Regions from separate parts of the Clostridium aromativorans genome, predicted to be linked through region 1. Evidence: riboswitches for the same ligand, from Rfam matches in the RefSeq annotation. Region 1 holds a riboswitch; each other region holds the start of a gene.
What was found. A riboswitch is a leader RNA that binds a small molecule or an ion and turns the genes downstream of it on or off. The one in region 1 is predicted to bind cyclic di-AMP.
Positions count from the first base shown of each region.

Region 1 (5,625 bases):
TACCCTTTCACCTTCTCCAACCACTACCTGGTCTGCATGCTGCAGGGCCTCTTCAGGCAGGCTGGAAGCATGTATACCCCCTATGACCACTCTCTTGTGCTTGACATTTCTAAAATAGTCTGCAATGTGATATGCTCTTGTGGAAGAAGAGGTCATGGTGTAGAGCATTATTAAATCCCCATTTTCAAATTTATTGAAATTCAAGTCTTTATACAGCTCCTCATATACTTCTACATCATATCCTGCATCTTTTAATATCCTCCCGAGTATCAACGGCCCTGAAATAGAATTGGAATGCCCATAAATTTTATCGCCAAACCTATATATGGCATTTCTCCTTATATCTGCTGCCGGAACAATAAAAATTACTTTCATATTTACACCCTCATTTATAATTTTTATCACATACAAGTATATTAGTATTTTTGTCCAAATATTTCAACTCTTTTTCAATAAACAGAAAAAATAAAGTACAAACATCAAATCTAAACTGCAGAGTGAATAGTGTAGAATTTTGGTGAATTTTCGGTAAAAACCAGAAATACTGATTTACTATTCACTCTCCATTAAATATTCAGTAAACAGAGGTATAGTATATAATCTACAGCTGCAGCATTTAACCTAAAAGTTCAAAGGATGCTTTGCAATTACGGCTACTTTGCTTGTCCATTTTTATTTGATTTTCACATACTTTCCCCAATTCATGCAGGGCCTCTCTTCATCCAGTATCTTTATAAACTGCTCCAGCATTCCCATTTTTTTCAGCTTCTTCAAGAAGGATTTGGGGTAAGGTATATTTTGCTCGTAGCTTTTTCTGGGGTCTATTACCATGAGAGATCCATCTTCCTGAACAAACAGGTGGGGAAACCTGATCTCCAATTTTTTAAAGCCCATCTTTTTCATGTCGTCTATCAAATCAGCCACTTTTATGACAAATTCCCTGCTCAGTCCATATTTCTTCAGATACTTTTCTACATTCATTCCGCCTACATAATCTCTTATAATATAATACTTACCGACTTCATAAACCTTCGGAAAATACCTGCTTTTTTCTACCGATTTTAATATATCATATTCATTCCTGCAGCTGTCTGAACTGTTAAATATTTTTAAAGCTTTTCCATCGGGCATAAGGTATACCTGCCCACTATGGCCTTCTCCCAGGTACTTGCAGTGTCTCAAACTTATCGGAATTTTTCTGGAATGAATACACCAATTTCTCAATATAACACCTCCTTTGTTTTTATGTAACATAAAAACAAAGGTTTGATACAGCTAAACAATTCTTATTACATAGTATTACGGCAATTAAATTATGTTACAGCTATATTATAGTATTTTTTGTAGTTATATGAAAAATTTAGGTGTAATTTGTAAGTTAAAAGTGTTATGATTATGGGTACTATAGTTAAGTTATTGTTAAATTATATTTAAGTTAATTGCAAAATCAAGACGGCATATATAAAATTGAGGTTGTAAGGTATTCTTAAACGAGTTCATGGTTTTGCACATAACTAAAAAGAGGAGGATCAATATGACATGGTTCAAGGATCTAAAAATAGGTAAAAAACTTTTAACAGGATTTCTAGTGACATCTTTGTTTATCATAATAATAGGCATGATAGGCACAATCAATTTAAACACGGTAAATAAAAAATCCAGCGAACTGTACAATGCCAATCTGAAATCTATAGAAAATTTAGACAGATTTGACGCCAATTCAATGAAGCTTCGCCTCGAGATAATAAATCTAGTTGAAAGCAGGGACAAAAACAATGTAAAAGATACGGCTGAAGCTATGAAGGAATTACAAAATCAAAATACAAATATAATCAGTACTTATGAAAAATCAGATCTTACACCGGAGGAAAAAACTCAGTTGGCAAGTTTAAACAAGCAAAGGGCTGAATGGCTGAACATATGCAATAATATTATAAACCTCATGGCTTCGGACAAATACGATGATGCCATGACTTTAAACAAACAGGCGGCTTCTTATAGAAACAAACTCACTGAAAGTATTGAACAATTGATTAAAATTATAAACGAAAAGGCCGAAAAGCAGTATATAAGTATTAACAATACATTCAGGACTTCTTTCTATACAATTATAGCTCTGACTCTAATTGGAATAATTGCAGCAATAATTTTAGGCAACAGGATCACCGCCGGACTCATAAAAAGAATCAACAAGATACTGTCTTTTACAGATTTAATAAGCAAGGGGGATTTAAGCCAGTCTTTAAAGGCCAGCAGCAAAGATGAAATTGGAGATATCGCCACCAATCTGAACAATGCAAAAAATAATATAAGGGATTTAATCAGCCAGATAAATAACAGCATTGAGGAAATGAGTGCATCCAGCGAAGAACTATCCGCATCTACAGAAGAAATATCCTCAATGATGAATTCTGTAAATGAGTCTACGGCAAATATAGCAACGGGTTCTCAAAATCTAAGCAGCGTAACCCAGCAGATAAGCACATCTTCCCAGAAAATGGCACAAAGTGTGGACATCCTTCTGGGAGATGCTGAAAAGACGTCTAAAACTTCTTCAGAGATAAAAGAACGTGCTAAAAATATAAAAGAAAAAGCCTCACAGAGCATAAAAGAGGGAGAGGCCATATACAATGAGAAAAAAAATAAAATCGTAGAAGCTATAAAAGCGGGAGAGGCAGTTTCACAGGTCAAAGTCATGTCGGAAACAATCGGAAATATAGCAGAACAGACTAATCTGCTGGCATTAAATGCCGCCATCGAATCCGCCAGAGCAGGGGAAGCAGGAAAGGGCTTTTCAGTAGTGGCGGAGGAAATACGAAAGCTTGCAGAACAATCCTCCAATACCGTGGAGGGTATAAATAAAATGGTACTTTCTGTAGAGACAGCTTTTAAAAATCTATCTTCCAGCGGCAACGAGATTCTGGATTACATGTCAAACAGCGTCCAGCCCAATTACAACCTCCTGATGGAAACGGGAGTGCACTATGAAAATGATGCTGATTTTATAAATACCATGTCACAACACATGGACACTTCTTCAAAACAAATGAAAGAAATGATGACAGGTATAAATTCAGCTGTTGAAAATACGGCTTCTACAGCTGAAGAATCTGCTGCCGGATCTGAAGAAATATTGAGCAGTGTTGAAGAAGTCACCAAGGCCTCTTCAGGTATTGCCGATTCATCACAGAACCTGGCAGCACTGGCACAGAATATTGCAAAGACAATAGGTGAATTTAAGTTGTAGAGTTAAGATGTTAAAAACCTGGTTTAATTTACCAGGTTTCCCACTAATTTTACATGGATATTTTCTGGAAATACTGTTAGAATAGCAAACAAGACAAGCCTAAATTTCAGTGATGAAATGCGGGGGATAATATCTAGGGGTGAATCTTTCTTTTAAAGTAGGGGTATCCCACAGTCCCGAACCCGTCAACTAACTCCGTAGGCAAAATTAAGGGGGATAATCTAATATGCATTTCAAGAAAATGAGGAGTATACTTTTTGCAATATCTCTTTGTGCTGTATCTTTTACCCAGGTTCATGCAGCAAGTTATACAGTAAAATCAGGTGATTCTATATTTAAAATAGGCGTGTTGTTCAAGAACAGTGTGGATACGATAATGAGAGACAACAATTTAAGTCAAACTACCATATATCCAAATCAGATTTTAAAGGTAAATTCGAAAACTTATATTGTACAAGCTACTGATACTCTCTATTTAATAGCAAAAAAATTCAATATATCTTTAAATACATTGATTGCCGCCAACTCTAATGTGGACAAGTATATTTATCCGGGTCAGGTGCTCAATATACCTTCAGGGTACATCTTCAAAGGAGCAGCTCCTCCCGCTATAGTACCCTACAGCCAAAGCGACCTGGATCTACTTGCAAGGCTGGTAAACGCAGAGGCACAAAGCGAGTCCTATAAAGCTAAGGTCGGTGTGGCTGCTGTAGTTTTAAACAGAGTCCGCAATCCAAAATACCCATCCACTATAAAGGGTGTAATATATGAAAAATCAGGTGGATACTATCAATTCACTCCTGTATTGAACGGTTGGATAAACAAACCCGCCTCGGAGGAATCGAAAAAAGCAGCTTATGATGCGCTTCACGGCTACGATCCTACCAAAGGTGCACTCTACTATTTTGATGACAGCACTACCAACACATGGCTGTGGTCAAAACCAATTGCACTGAGAGATGGCAAGATGGTATTTACTTATTAAAATAGGGTCAGACCCCCTGACATTTTCTGTCAGGGGGTCTGACCCTATTTTACAAACTTCTCCACTTCAGGTATTATATACTCTCTTGTATTATCTATAATATTTCCTCGTTTAACCACCATCAGCGGTTTTTCAAAACAATTCAGATCTTCAAGAGGGTTGCCATCCAGGATAACAAAATCTGCAAATTTTCCAGGCTCAAGGGTTCCAACTTCTTTATCAATTCCCAGAATTTCAGAATTTGATTTAGTTGCAAAATATATAGCCTGTGCATTTAAGGCTCCGCCGTATTTTACCTGAAGCTGCAGTTCTCTCCAGGTATTATAGTGGGTTACAAAAGGCATGGCTGCATCAGTGCCAAGTCCAACTTTTATACCTTCATCTATAGCAGTTTTAAATCCTTTGGTCATTTCATCCCTTATAATTCTGCCATTGGCAAACTGCACATCATCAAGCTTTGTGTACTCAGTGCTGATTTCCGACGTATAAATTGCCGGAGCAAAGGTAGGTATAAGAGCACTGTAGCCTCTCAAGGATTTAGGATTGTGTTTGAAAAGCTCTATTATTTCATCATCCATGGAAGCACCGTGCTCTATGGTATCCACTCCTGCCCTCAAAGCTTCCTTCAATCCTCTGGTGCTCTGGCAGTGACTTGCCACAAGCAGACCTGCCCTATGGGCCTCATCACATACAGCCGCAATTTCATCATAGGTCATCTGGACTCTTCCTGCTTCGCCTATTTTCCTGGAATCGGTAACTCCGCCCGTACTAGCTATTTTTATAAGATCCGTACCCTTATAAACATGTTCTCTCACCTTTTTTCTTCCTTCCCAGGGTGAATCTGAAGCTTCAGATACAAGTTTATATCCATGCCCTCCGGTTATGCATATCATAGGTCCAGCACATAACATGTCAGGTCCAATTTGACCGCCGTTTTTCATTTCATTTTTAACTTCTATATCATAGTAAAGTGGATCTCCCACGCTTCGGAAAGTAGTCACTCCGGCATGAAGTGCTGCCATTGCATTTTTTTTCATGTTCTCCTCGAGAAGATATTTTCCAAGAGATGACTTCATGAACTCTAGGTTTTCATCCGGAGTCCTCTTTACACCTTCTTCTGTAAAAGGATTCCCATCCCCGAAAAGATGCACATGAGCATCTATAAGTCCAGGAACCACATATTTATTCTTTAAATCAAATACCTTACAGTCCTTAGGTATGCCAACCTCCATTTTATTCCCCAGAGATTTTATCTTTCCTATACCATCTACATTCTCTACTAGCATTACACCTTCATTTATCATATTGCTTTCAAATCTGCCATCAATTATATTACAGTTTATAAAAGCACAAACTTCTTTTTGCTCATTCACAATAATTATCTCCCTTTTTT
Region 1 is NZ_JAJJPB010000004.1:33,751-39,375, forward strand. It holds gene LN736_RS05260 (B12-binding domain-containing radical SAM protein) at 1-375, opposite strand, end outside; gene LN736_RS05265 (protein kinase family protein) at 673-1,224, opposite strand; gene LN736_RS05270 (methyl-accepting chemotaxis protein) at 1,535-3,247, shown strand; cyclic di-AMP (ydaO/yuaA leader) riboswitch at 3,334-3,466, shown strand; gene LN736_RS05275 (cell wall hydrolase) at 3,474-4,232, shown strand; gene LN736_RS05280 (amidohydrolase family protein) at 4,277-5,605, opposite strand.

Region 2 (5,625 bases), on a different contig from region 1:
AAAATGGACAAAAAATTTACAGTTTTCAAATTGAAGGGAACACTGCAATATCTCCTAAATATTTGGAATGGGCTGACAGTGAAAATATTTTTGTCATTATAGGATCTTCTCATGGCACGATGTCAAAAGGAGGAGATTTGTATATGTTAAATGTAGGTAGGAATGAAGTTGTACTGTTGATAAAAACACCTAGTAAAAAACAGCAGATAATATCCGTACAAAAAAGTGGAAGTAATGTAAATCTAAAAGTAAATGTATATGATGATGATGCATACAATAAATCTCATGTAGAAGATTGGGTCATCAATTCTTTTAATACAGAATTAAATGGCGAAATGGAAGTAAAAAATTCTGATGGGAAAGTGGTATATAAAATAAATGAATAAGTCTCAAAAAATATATAATAAGGCTCTGGATAAATATAATAAGGGATGTATAAAACGCTCATTAGAATTATGTGATAAAAGTATATCTATAAATATAAAAAATAAAGCAGCTATTAACTTAAAGGGACTTTTACTATATTTGAAAGGTGACTTATTGAATGCAAGAAAAATTTGGAACATGAATTATAAAGTCAACAATGATGAAGTGGCTCAAAAATATATTGAAGGCTCGAAAGATGATGATACAAGATTTGATCTATATAAAAGAGCTCTAATGTTAATCAAAGAATTGAGAATAAATGAAGCATTGATGCTGCTTGAAAAATGTGCTGAAAGTGATTTTAATTATATCGAAGTAAATAATTGCAGTGCACTGTGCCACATAAAAAGAGGCAGCTACAATAAGGCACTGGAGAAGATAAATAATGTTTTTAAAGTGGATGTGGATAACCCTCAGGCAAAAAAAAGTATGAAATTGCTTAAAGACATGGATGTTATAAAAAAAGGATTAAATATAAAAAAAGTAGTATGTATTTTTGTAGTTGTTTTATTTGCAGCATCTCTATGGTGGGTGTGTATTTACAGTGGTAGATTGAATTTTAGAAATAATTCTGAAAGCAAAGATAATGTGGTCAAAGTGGAAAAAGTGAAAAATAGTTTAAAAAACAATCAAAACGTAGGCAATGTGGATGTTTTTCCGAAGAAAAATATGGAGAATTATATACAGAATAAAGATTATAATTCTATGTACTTGCAATTTGTTAAATGGAAAGACAAGAAGCTAAATCCGAATGATAAGAAAATTCTATTAACAGCTTATAAGATCCTAAGTGAAGATGGATGTTTGTATTTTTATAATTTAGGTAGTAAATATTTGGACAGTGGAGATCATAATAATGCTGTTTCTTATTTTAAGAAAGCCTATGTAGTTGGAACTAAAAGTTATTTATACCCTCATATAACATATTTCCTTGCAAGGTCTATTGATTTATCAGGAGATTCTAGCAGTGCATTAAAGTATTATTCTCAGTATGATAAGAGCTTTTCTGAGGGAAGCTATGAAGATACAGTTTTGTATAGGCTTGCTGTTCTATATAAAGGTATGAATATGAATATATCCAAAAATTATGCCCAAAAATTAGTAAATAAATATCCAACATCCATTTACAATAATTCTGTAATAGACGATATTTTAAATGGTTAAATAAAGACTAAAAATTAGTTACTAGACAAATAATAAAATTGTTATCTAAATTTGATGAAGCACTGCTATTTTCAACCTTAAAGAAAAAATGAGAAATTACAGTGGCTAATCATTCAGGTAAAATATAATTAGGGGAAATATCCCTATAATTTGTAAGGAGGAAGAATAATGGTAGAAGAAATAAAGGATTCAGATTTTTCCAGCTCAATTAAAAATTCATCTACTCCTGTAGTTGTTGATTTCTGGGCTTCTTGGTGTGGACCTTGTAAAATGCTGTCACCTGTAATAGAGGAGGTTTCAGATGAAATGCAGGGAAAAGCAAAGTTTTTTAAGCTGAATGTAGATGAAAACCCAGTTACTGCAGCCCAATTCAAAATTGCCAGTATTCCAACTGTCATGGTATTTAAAGATGGAAATATAGTAGATAAGTTTATTGGATTTAGACCAAAGGATACTATAAAAGATGTTTTGAAAAAACATGTTTAATTGTGGATAGTTGTCAAAAATCTAAACATGCTAAAATGACAAATTGACACTGTTGATTTGTCATTTTAATTATAGCGGTAAATGGATCAGGAGGTGTATACAAGTGGATTCTAGATATGATATTGCCATAGTGGGCAGTGGGCCAGCAGGACTTTCTGCAGCAATCAATGCTAAGATAAGGAATAAAAATATTATTCTCTTTGGAAATGCGGAACTTAGTGAAAAGCTGGTGAAAGCTGCCCAAATCAAAAATTATCTTGGACTTCCAGATATAACGGGACTGCAGCTAAAAGATAAGTTTGAGAAACATATAAAATCTATGAATATAAATATAATTTTAGAGAGAATAAATGAAATATATGCCATGGGTGAATATTTCGGCCTTATGGTCAACAAAAAAATGTATGAGGCAAAAACTATTGTATTGGCTACTGGTATTGAATATACTAAACCTTTAAGGGGAGAGGAGAAGTTTTTGGGAAGAGGGGTAGGGTATTGTGCTACTTGTGATGCTCCTCTATATAAGGGAAAGATTGTGACTATTATAGGATATAACAAAGAAGCTGAGAAAGAGGCTAACTATGTAAATGAACTGGTTAAAAAGGTCTATTATGTACCTATGTATAGAGATAAATTAAAATTGGATGGGGATATAGAAGTAGTAAGAGGCAAAGAACTAGAAATATATGGAAAAGAAAAAGTGGAAAAGGTACTTTTGAAGGATAGAGAAATAATTACAGATGGAGTATTTGTATTAAAGGACAGTATTTCACCGGCACAGCTTGTTCCAGGAATTGCTATGCAAGATAATCATGTGAAAATAGACGTAAATATGAATACGAATATACCAGGGTGTTTTGCAGCCGGAGATTGTGCCGGAAAACCCTATCAATACATGAAAGCTGTGGGCCAGGGGCAGATAGCGGCGTTAAATGCCGTTTCGTATTTAGATAATTTAAGTGATTCATAATTTCAAATTACAATGAAAAGTTAATGGTGAATTGAATAAATAAGTTTTATAAAAAAGTGTACTTCTGCAAGTTTATTTTGCAAAAGTACACCTCTTTATTTAATTTACTACAAAAAATACGTGATTTCCTATAGATTTGACATTTTTTTTGCGTATATTTTTCATCCATTGAGATGTAGCTATTTTAGGATTATAGAAAAAAATAGACTTATTAGTTGGATCTACTCCTTTTAATGCCTGTAAGACTGCATTATAACTATCTTTGTTTGCTACTACATCTATAGTTCCATTTCTGACACAGGAAAAAGCTCCTTTTTGTGTTACTACTCCCTTTACTGTTTTTGGGAATTCCGGATATTGTAATCTGTTGAGTATTACAGAAGCCACTGCCACCTTACCTTCAAAGGGTTCACAATTACTTTCGGCATAAACTACCTTAGCCATTAAATTTACATCATCTTGTGTTATAGGTATCTTTTGGTCAGAGTAGTTAAATACCTGTACAACCTCCTCCTGTTCATTAAATAAAGTGGAGTTTGCATTGTTGAGAGTACATGAGCTTACATTCTGTAATGGCATAAATAGCATCAAAAAGAGAATAATAAAATAAAAAAATTTTTTCAAATCAAATCATCTCCTTATTACCGGCGGGGTTAGCTGACGGGTTCGGTAAAGGCATAACCTACGTATAATACGATTCACCCCAATATTACTGGTTTCCCCGTGTTTTTTATTTAAACTTAGGTCAATGATATTGTACCCATTTATTAAAATAAAATACATTTTATTAAAATTTTTTTAAAATACTTTAAAGTATTGATATAAACAATATTAAATAGTGTATAATTATTAAGAGATATTTTTATAGGACGGTGGAACGGGTGGAATTATTGCAAATAATAGTTAATTCAGTAAGGAATATAAGTTTGTGGTCTATTGTGGATATATTAGTGGTATCATACATACTTTATAAAGTGTATATGCTTATAAAAGAAACTAGAGCCGAGCAGCTCTTAAAGGGAATTGTGCTTATAATATTTCTTATACCCATAAGCAGCTTTTTTCATTTGGTAATGCTTAACTGGATACTTACAAAAACGCTGACTATAGGTGTTCTTTCTTTTGTTATTATATTTCAGCCTGAAATTCGCCGTGCACTTGAACATCTTGGAAGAACAGCCTTTAATGATAAACATATATTACAGGATGAAGAGGTAATGGAAAGAGTTGTAACAGAAGTTGTAAATTCTGTAGATAATTTATCGAAGAGCAAAACAGGAGCTCTCATTGTAATTGAACAGATTACAGGACTTGAAGATATAATAAATACAGGGACTAAAATAGATGCTGTAGTATCTTCGGCTCTTTTAGAGAATATATTTGTAGTAAATACACCTTTGCATGATGGGGCAACTATAATAAGAAATGACAGAATAGTGTCAGCGGGGTGTTTTTTGCCTCTTACAAATAATAATGAATTGAATAAAAAATTAGGTACAAGACATAGAGCAGCCCTTGGTATATCAGAAAATTCTGATGCCCTGATTATAGTAGTTTCTGAGGAAACAGGAACTATCTCTTTTGCCGTTAATGGAAAATTAATAAGGAATTATACTAAGGATAGACTTAAAAAAATTCTTATTAATATAATGAAAAGAAGATTTCAAAAAAAGTTCACATGGAGAGAGAGGGTGATTGAGTGGAAGAAGAAAATAAAAAGAACCAGATCTTAATAAAAGTATGCTGTGTTATTGCTGCATTTATCTTATGGTTATATATATTTAATATAGAAAACCCTATGACAGAAAGAAAAATTGTAGTTCCTGTAACTATAGTAAATAAAAATGTACTTGCTCAATCAAAGCTTGTTCAGGTGGGTAATGAACAGCCTAATGTATCTCTCGTAATAAAAGGAAATGCTTCTGATGTATATTCGGTAAGGCCCAGTGATTTTCAATTGAACTCGGATTTAAGTGCTTATGTTATGAAAAAGGGAGAAAATAATATACCGGTAACTGTAAAAAAGAGCCCCAGTAATATAAGTATAATAAATAATCAAAATTTATGGATAAAAATACAGTTAGACGAATTAAAGGAAAAATTTGTATCCATAAAAATAATACTAAGAGGAAAACCCAAAGAAGGATATTATGCTCTAGATCCTGTCTTGAAAACAGAAAAAGCAAAAATAAGCGGTGCTCAAGATTCAATAAATGCGGTGAAATATGCTGCAGCTATATATGATTTAAAATATGCTCAAAATGACATAAGTACAACATTATCGCTTCAACCTCAAGATGTATCTGGAAATTTAATAAAAGATACCAGTATAAGTCCTTCTGCTGTTAAGGTTGTCATACCTATTGGAAAAATAAAAACCGTTCCAGTAAATATTAAAGTTCGTGGTAATTCTATAAATGGTTCGGAAACTAATTTGATGACTGCTGTGCCGGATAAGGTAGATATAGCTGGCAATGAAAGTGTGATAAAGAATATAAGTGGAATAGATACAGAGCCTGTTGATTTAAGCAAAATAGGAAGTGCAGAAAGTACACAGATCAAGTTAGTAGTTCCAGAAG
Region 2 is NZ_JAJJPB010000012.1:76,656-82,280, reverse strand. It holds gene LN736_RS10640 (DUF4652 domain-containing protein) at 1-386, shown strand, start outside; gene LN736_RS10635 (tetratricopeptide repeat protein) at 379-1,590, shown strand; gene trxA (thioredoxin) at 1,759-2,076, shown strand; gene LN736_RS10625 (NAD(P)/FAD-dependent oxidoreductase) at 2,180-3,046, shown strand; gene LN736_RS10620 (cell wall hydrolase) at 3,146-3,670, opposite strand; cyclic di-AMP (ydaO/yuaA leader) riboswitch at 3,674-3,803, opposite strand; gene cdaA (diadenylate cyclase CdaA) at 3,928-4,779, shown strand; gene LN736_RS10610 (CdaR family protein) at 4,746-5,625, shown strand, end outside.
Region 2: it holds a riboswitch for cyclic di-AMP, as region 1 does, so the genes downstream of both, LN736_RS10620 (cell wall hydrolase) here and LN736_RS05275 (cell wall hydrolase) in region 1, are expected to answer to the same signal.

Region 3 (5,625 bases), on a different contig from region 1:
GCACTTCCAGCTCTCTATTCAGGCCACTGATTCTGTTTTCAATTTTTCTACGGTCAAGTTCCAATTTTGTTTCGCCGGAACCTCTGTTTTTAAGAGACGATCCCCCTCCTTGACGATCCATGGATTCCCCAAATCCAATCAATCGCGGGAGCATATACTGAAGTTTTGCTATCTCCACTTGAAGCTGGGCTTCTCTAGTCCTTGCTCTTTTTGCAAAAATATCAAGAATCAAAGAAGTTCTATCTATTATACCGCAATTTAAGCTTTTTTCTAAATTACGAATTTGAGAAGGTGACAACTCGTCATCAAAAATTACCACATCTGCATTTTTCTCATCAACTAATTCACATACTTCCTTAATTTTACCACTGCCTAGATAATGAGATGAATTCACTTTATTTAATTTTTGCGTCACCTCTCCAACTACTTCTATATCACATGCCTCTGCGAGGCTGAATAATTCCTGCATAAGGCTTGCAAAATCCTTATCATTATTAAGATTTGCTCCTGCTATTATAGCTTTTTTCTCCCGTTCCATATATATTCCTCCATTTTTATTGAAATAAAAAACACAGGCCTGCTACCTGCGCATTGAGTAAACGGAATATACGTAACTATTAGATATACGCAAAAGGGAGTGGATTTACGTTTTCCCTTTCTAATACATTTTTACATACATATACCATCATATATCCATATGTTTATAAGGTTTCTTAAAAATAGCCAGATCAATCCCGATTACTCTACACTTATAAGTAGAGCCTTTAATCACTATAAAATTAGTTAAATAAAGCATAAAATCGGAATCTGATACGCATTTTAAGCAGCCCTCCTTAAATCTAAAATCATTTATATGATATCATAGACATAGATGTTTTACAAGTGCATGATAAAAAACAATGTTGTTCATTTGACATACATATGTTAAAGTGTTATGGTTGTATGTATAACAATAAATATGAGAAATAATACAATGTTACTAGCGCTTAATCAATTTGAACGGGAAAACCAATTTTGGGGTGAATCCTGCTTAGGCAGGTAGGGTTAATTTCTTCGATCCGAATCCGTCAGCTAATCTCGCAAGCGTTGAAGGGAAGTTTTTGGTATACTTGAATTTGTATTTTTTAATGTACCTTTGAATTTACGGCTTTACAAGCTGCAGAGACTTCTCTGCAGCTTATTGTTTTTTTGATTGTTCATTGGCTTCCATATAACATAGACAATTTTTTATATTGTATTGTTAATTTTTAAAAGGAGTGTTTGGTTTGAAAAGGAAATACTGGAATATACCATTATGGAAAGACGTTGCAGAAGATGAGTGGAACAGTTGGAAATGGCAGATTTCTAATAGAATTACCACACTGGAGGAATTGGAACAAGTAGTAGATCTCACTGAAGACGAAAGAGAGGGAGTAAAAACTAGTCTTAAAAAACTAAGAATGGCAATAACTCCTTATTATGCAACATTGATTGATCCAGATGACTACAATTGCCCTATTAGAAGACAAGCAATTCCCACCATAGATGAGACCAAAATATCCAAATGTGATATAAATGACCCATTGCATGAAACTCTTGATTCCCCTGTTCCCGGATTAACCCACAGATATCCTGACAGAGTACTAATCCTTGTTACCGAAAAATGTTCTATGTACTGCAGACACTGTACAAGAAGACGCTTTGCAGGGCACAATGATAATTCTCTATCAAACAATGATATACTAAAAGCTATAGAATATGTAAAAGCTCATGACGAAGTCAGGGATGTATTGATATCCGGTGGTGATGCCCTATGCATTTCCGATGATAAGCTTGAATTTATATTAAAGGAGATAAAACGGATAGACCACGTTGAAGTTATAAGAATTGGAACCAGAGTGCCGGTTGTCATGCCTCAGAGAATAACCAGTAACCTGTGCAGAATCATAAAAAAATATCACCCAGTTTGGATTAACACACAATTCAACCACCCAAATGAAATAACCGAAGAATCAATGTTGGCATGCAAGATGCTAGCCGATTCAGGAATTCCACTTGGAAACCAGTCAGTACTTTTGAAAAACATCAATGACTGTCCTTATATTATGAGAAACCTTGTACAGGAATTAGTGAAAAACAGAATAAGACCTTATTATATATACCAATGTGATCTATCCCAAGGTATTGAACATTTCAGGACGCCAGTTTCAACCGGTATAGAAATCATGGAACTTTTACGCGGCCATACCTCCGGATTTGCAGTGCCTACTTTCGTAATTGACGCTCCAGGCGGCGGCGGAAAAATACCTATAGGTCCCCAGTATTTGGTCTCACAAACACCTGAAAAATTAATACTCAGAAACTATGAAGGTGTATTGTGTACTTATACCGAACCATCTGATAAAAACCGCCACTGCAAACATTGTGGACTGTGTAAAAAATTTAAAAACACTCCATATGAAGGCTTAGAAAAACTCTTCAGAGATGAGAAAATATGCTTAACACCAATCAATAATGCCAGAATGGAAAGGAGAAAGCAGTATAATGAGGGCAAGCGGTTGTCAGTTAAATAACTATTATGTCAAAATAGGTAAGAATAAAATATTTGTAGACTATATCAACAGTCGTGTAAAAATAATCGAATTTTGCAATATATCCGTTCAAAATATAAAAAGACTTATTCATTTTGCCTCAAAACAACATATGGGGAAGATCATATGCAACTGTGATATTGAAAACCTGGATAACTTTATCAAAGCAGGTTTTCACTTGGAGGGGAAAATAGACGGTTATTTCAAGGGTAAAGATGCATTCTGTATGTCCTATTTTATCTCCAAAGATAGGACACTCTATAATGAACATTCTAAAGAAGATCTGATTTTAAAGCAGAGCTTAAATAAAAAGGATACTTTTATCTATAACAGTGACAATTCCAACTACCACATAAGAAATGCATCAGAAAGTGATATAGGGGGTATGATAAAATTATTTTCCCGGACATTTTCCACCTATCCATCTGAAATTTTCAGTGAAGATTATCTGAAAAACACTTTAAATAAAAAAGTTTTATATAAGGTAGCAGTGGATAATAATAACAGAATAATCGGTGTAGCTTCAGCGGATCTGGATAGAGAAAATTTAAATGCAGAAATAACCGACTGTGCCACCCATCCACATTATAGGAATAAAGGTATACTGTCTAATATAATCTATTCCCTTGAATTGGAACTGAAAAACATGGAATTTATTACTTTATACAGCCTGTCCAGAGCAATACATCCAGGTATTAATTTCGTACTCAGCAAACATGGCTATACATTTAGAGGAAAGCTCATAAATAATTGTAATATATGCGGTGGTTTTGAGAACATGAATATCTGGGTAAAAAACATCAATATGACTTGAAATTTATAGAGCAATATTACACTGTTCAAATAAGCATATGAAATCAAATATAAAAATAAACCTTTAAAATAATCTCAATAATTCACGATTTTTCATGGTACAAAATGGTACAAATATGATAATATCACTTACCAAACTTTTTTAAAATCCTAAAATCCATACATATTTGGATAATTTAATGAGCACACTAAATAAAAAAGGAGTGATATTGATGTTTAACCCGTTTGACCAAAAGCCCATGCCCCTGGAAGATGGTATCATGGACTGGAAAACCATATACCCAAAATCATATTCAAAGCAGACTATTGATCCATATACAAGGATCCGTATTATTTTAATGAATGGAATCGAGGTTGAAGCAGCTCTTTTCTCCCATCAATTCCATCGTCACTGCAATAACAACGATTTGCGCCGTGAACTGGCAATGCTGCGGCGGATTGAGCAGCAGCAGCAAAAACACATCAACTGGCTCAAACCAATTGACGAGACACAGCTGGAGACCACCATTGGCTACGAACATGTTGCCGTGGATCTGACAGCCTGGCTTGCCCAAAACGAACCGGATTCCAATGTAAAACAGTGCCTTGATTTCGCACTGCTGGAGGATTTCGATCATCTATACCGTTATTCCAACCTGTTGGATCTGGATGAAAATATTCCCTCCCAGCAGCTGGTGAAAAAATATGTAGACATAACCCCGGGACGGCCAACCATAGCAGAACACCGCTGTCCTAAAGAGGAAGTCAAAAGATTTGTGGACTTTAAAAAGGCAGATATTCGTACAAAGCTGAATACCATGATCATAACTGCCGGAGAACAGCAGACCATGAATTTCTATATGAATTTGGGAAACACATATTATAATGATCTGGGACGTCAGCTCTATCTGGAAATTGCCATGATAGAAGAACAGCATGTAAGCCAATACGGGGGACTTATAGACCCCAACTGTACATGGCTGGAAAGCCTTTTGCTTCATGAATACATGGAATGTTATCTCTACTATTCTTTCTATGAGGATGAGGTGGATGCCAATGTGAAATCAATCTGGGAGATGCATCTTCAGCAGGAAATATCCCATTTGCACAAGGCAGCTGAACTTCTTTCCAAATATGAAAATAAACAGTGGCAGCAAGTTGTACCAGGAGCTTTCCCAAAACTGCTTCAGTTTCATGACACAAGGGACTATGTACGAAATATTCTTGCCAGTCAGATTGAACTGACTGCAGACAATGAAGATTTTAAAAATATCCACCAGCTTCCTGCAGATCATAAATTCTTCTGTTACCAGAACAAAGTGAACCACGATATCAACTCAGTGGCAAGTCATATGGTAATTGAACAGCATCAGAGACAGAAAGGCGAGGACTACCGTGACGAATCCCAACCCAATCCAGTGCCGGATCTGTCAGACAGAAAACAGGACAATACCAGCATAGCAAGAACAAATAAATCCATGTCAATGGCTTAATTAAAAAAACAACATGCAGGTAACATCTTAAAAAATATTTCCTGCATGTTGTTTTATATTTATATTCTGCTGCTACTGATGTATGAATTTAAGTTGAGCTTCACAATAACAGGCAAATTTAAGCCTCTCTATTTTAAAATTTGCATCTGCAAATATCCTGGGCCAGCATTTAACATACTCTATTATTTTATTCTTTTCATCTTTCTCCAATTCATCCCAGGACACCATTGAAGAATTGGCATTTCCTTTTTCAGAGAGTCTATATTCATACTCACATTTTCCCAAAATATTCAACTCTTTTTCCGTAAAATCAATAATTTTTGGTTTTTCACTTTCAGACATTGAAATCAAATCATAATAAACTTTATAGAGCATATCAGGTATGTGCCTTGCATAATCTCTAATAGAATCTTTTTGTTCTTCACTTAGATTTTTCCAACATTCATCAGATTTCATGACAATTTCATCTTTGTCATAGTAAATCATCACATGGCTGTAATTAAGTGCCCTGGAAATCTGATCAATTTTCTCATTGAAAAATTCGTCTTTCATTAAATAACGGAAAAATTCATCCTCATCCACATGCAGCTTCAATTGATCCCTGGAAGGCAGATAGGATTGTTCCCATTTCTTTGCACTACTCAACCTGCTCATCTCCAATATAGCTTCCATAGATCTTGACTCATGTTTGTACCTGCCGACTTTTAAAAGTGCCCTCAACACACCCTTGTCTATCTGAACCTCCTGCCTTTCATTTATAAGATGCGGTG
Region 3 is NZ_JAJJPB010000001.1:168,333-173,957, forward strand. It holds gene hflX (GTPase HflX) at 1-538, opposite strand, end outside; cyclic di-AMP (ydaO/yuaA leader) riboswitch at 974-1,101, shown strand; gene kamA (lysine 2,3-aminomutase) at 1,266-2,552, shown strand; gene ablB (putative beta-lysine N-acetyltransferase) at 2,524-3,384, shown strand; gene LN736_RS00800 (hypothetical protein) at 3,596-4,855, shown strand; gene LN736_RS00805 (Ryanodine receptor Ryr) at 4,928-5,625, opposite strand, start outside.
Region 3: it holds a riboswitch for cyclic di-AMP, as region 1 does, so the genes downstream of both, kamA (lysine 2,3-aminomutase) here and LN736_RS05275 (cell wall hydrolase) in region 1, are expected to answer to the same signal.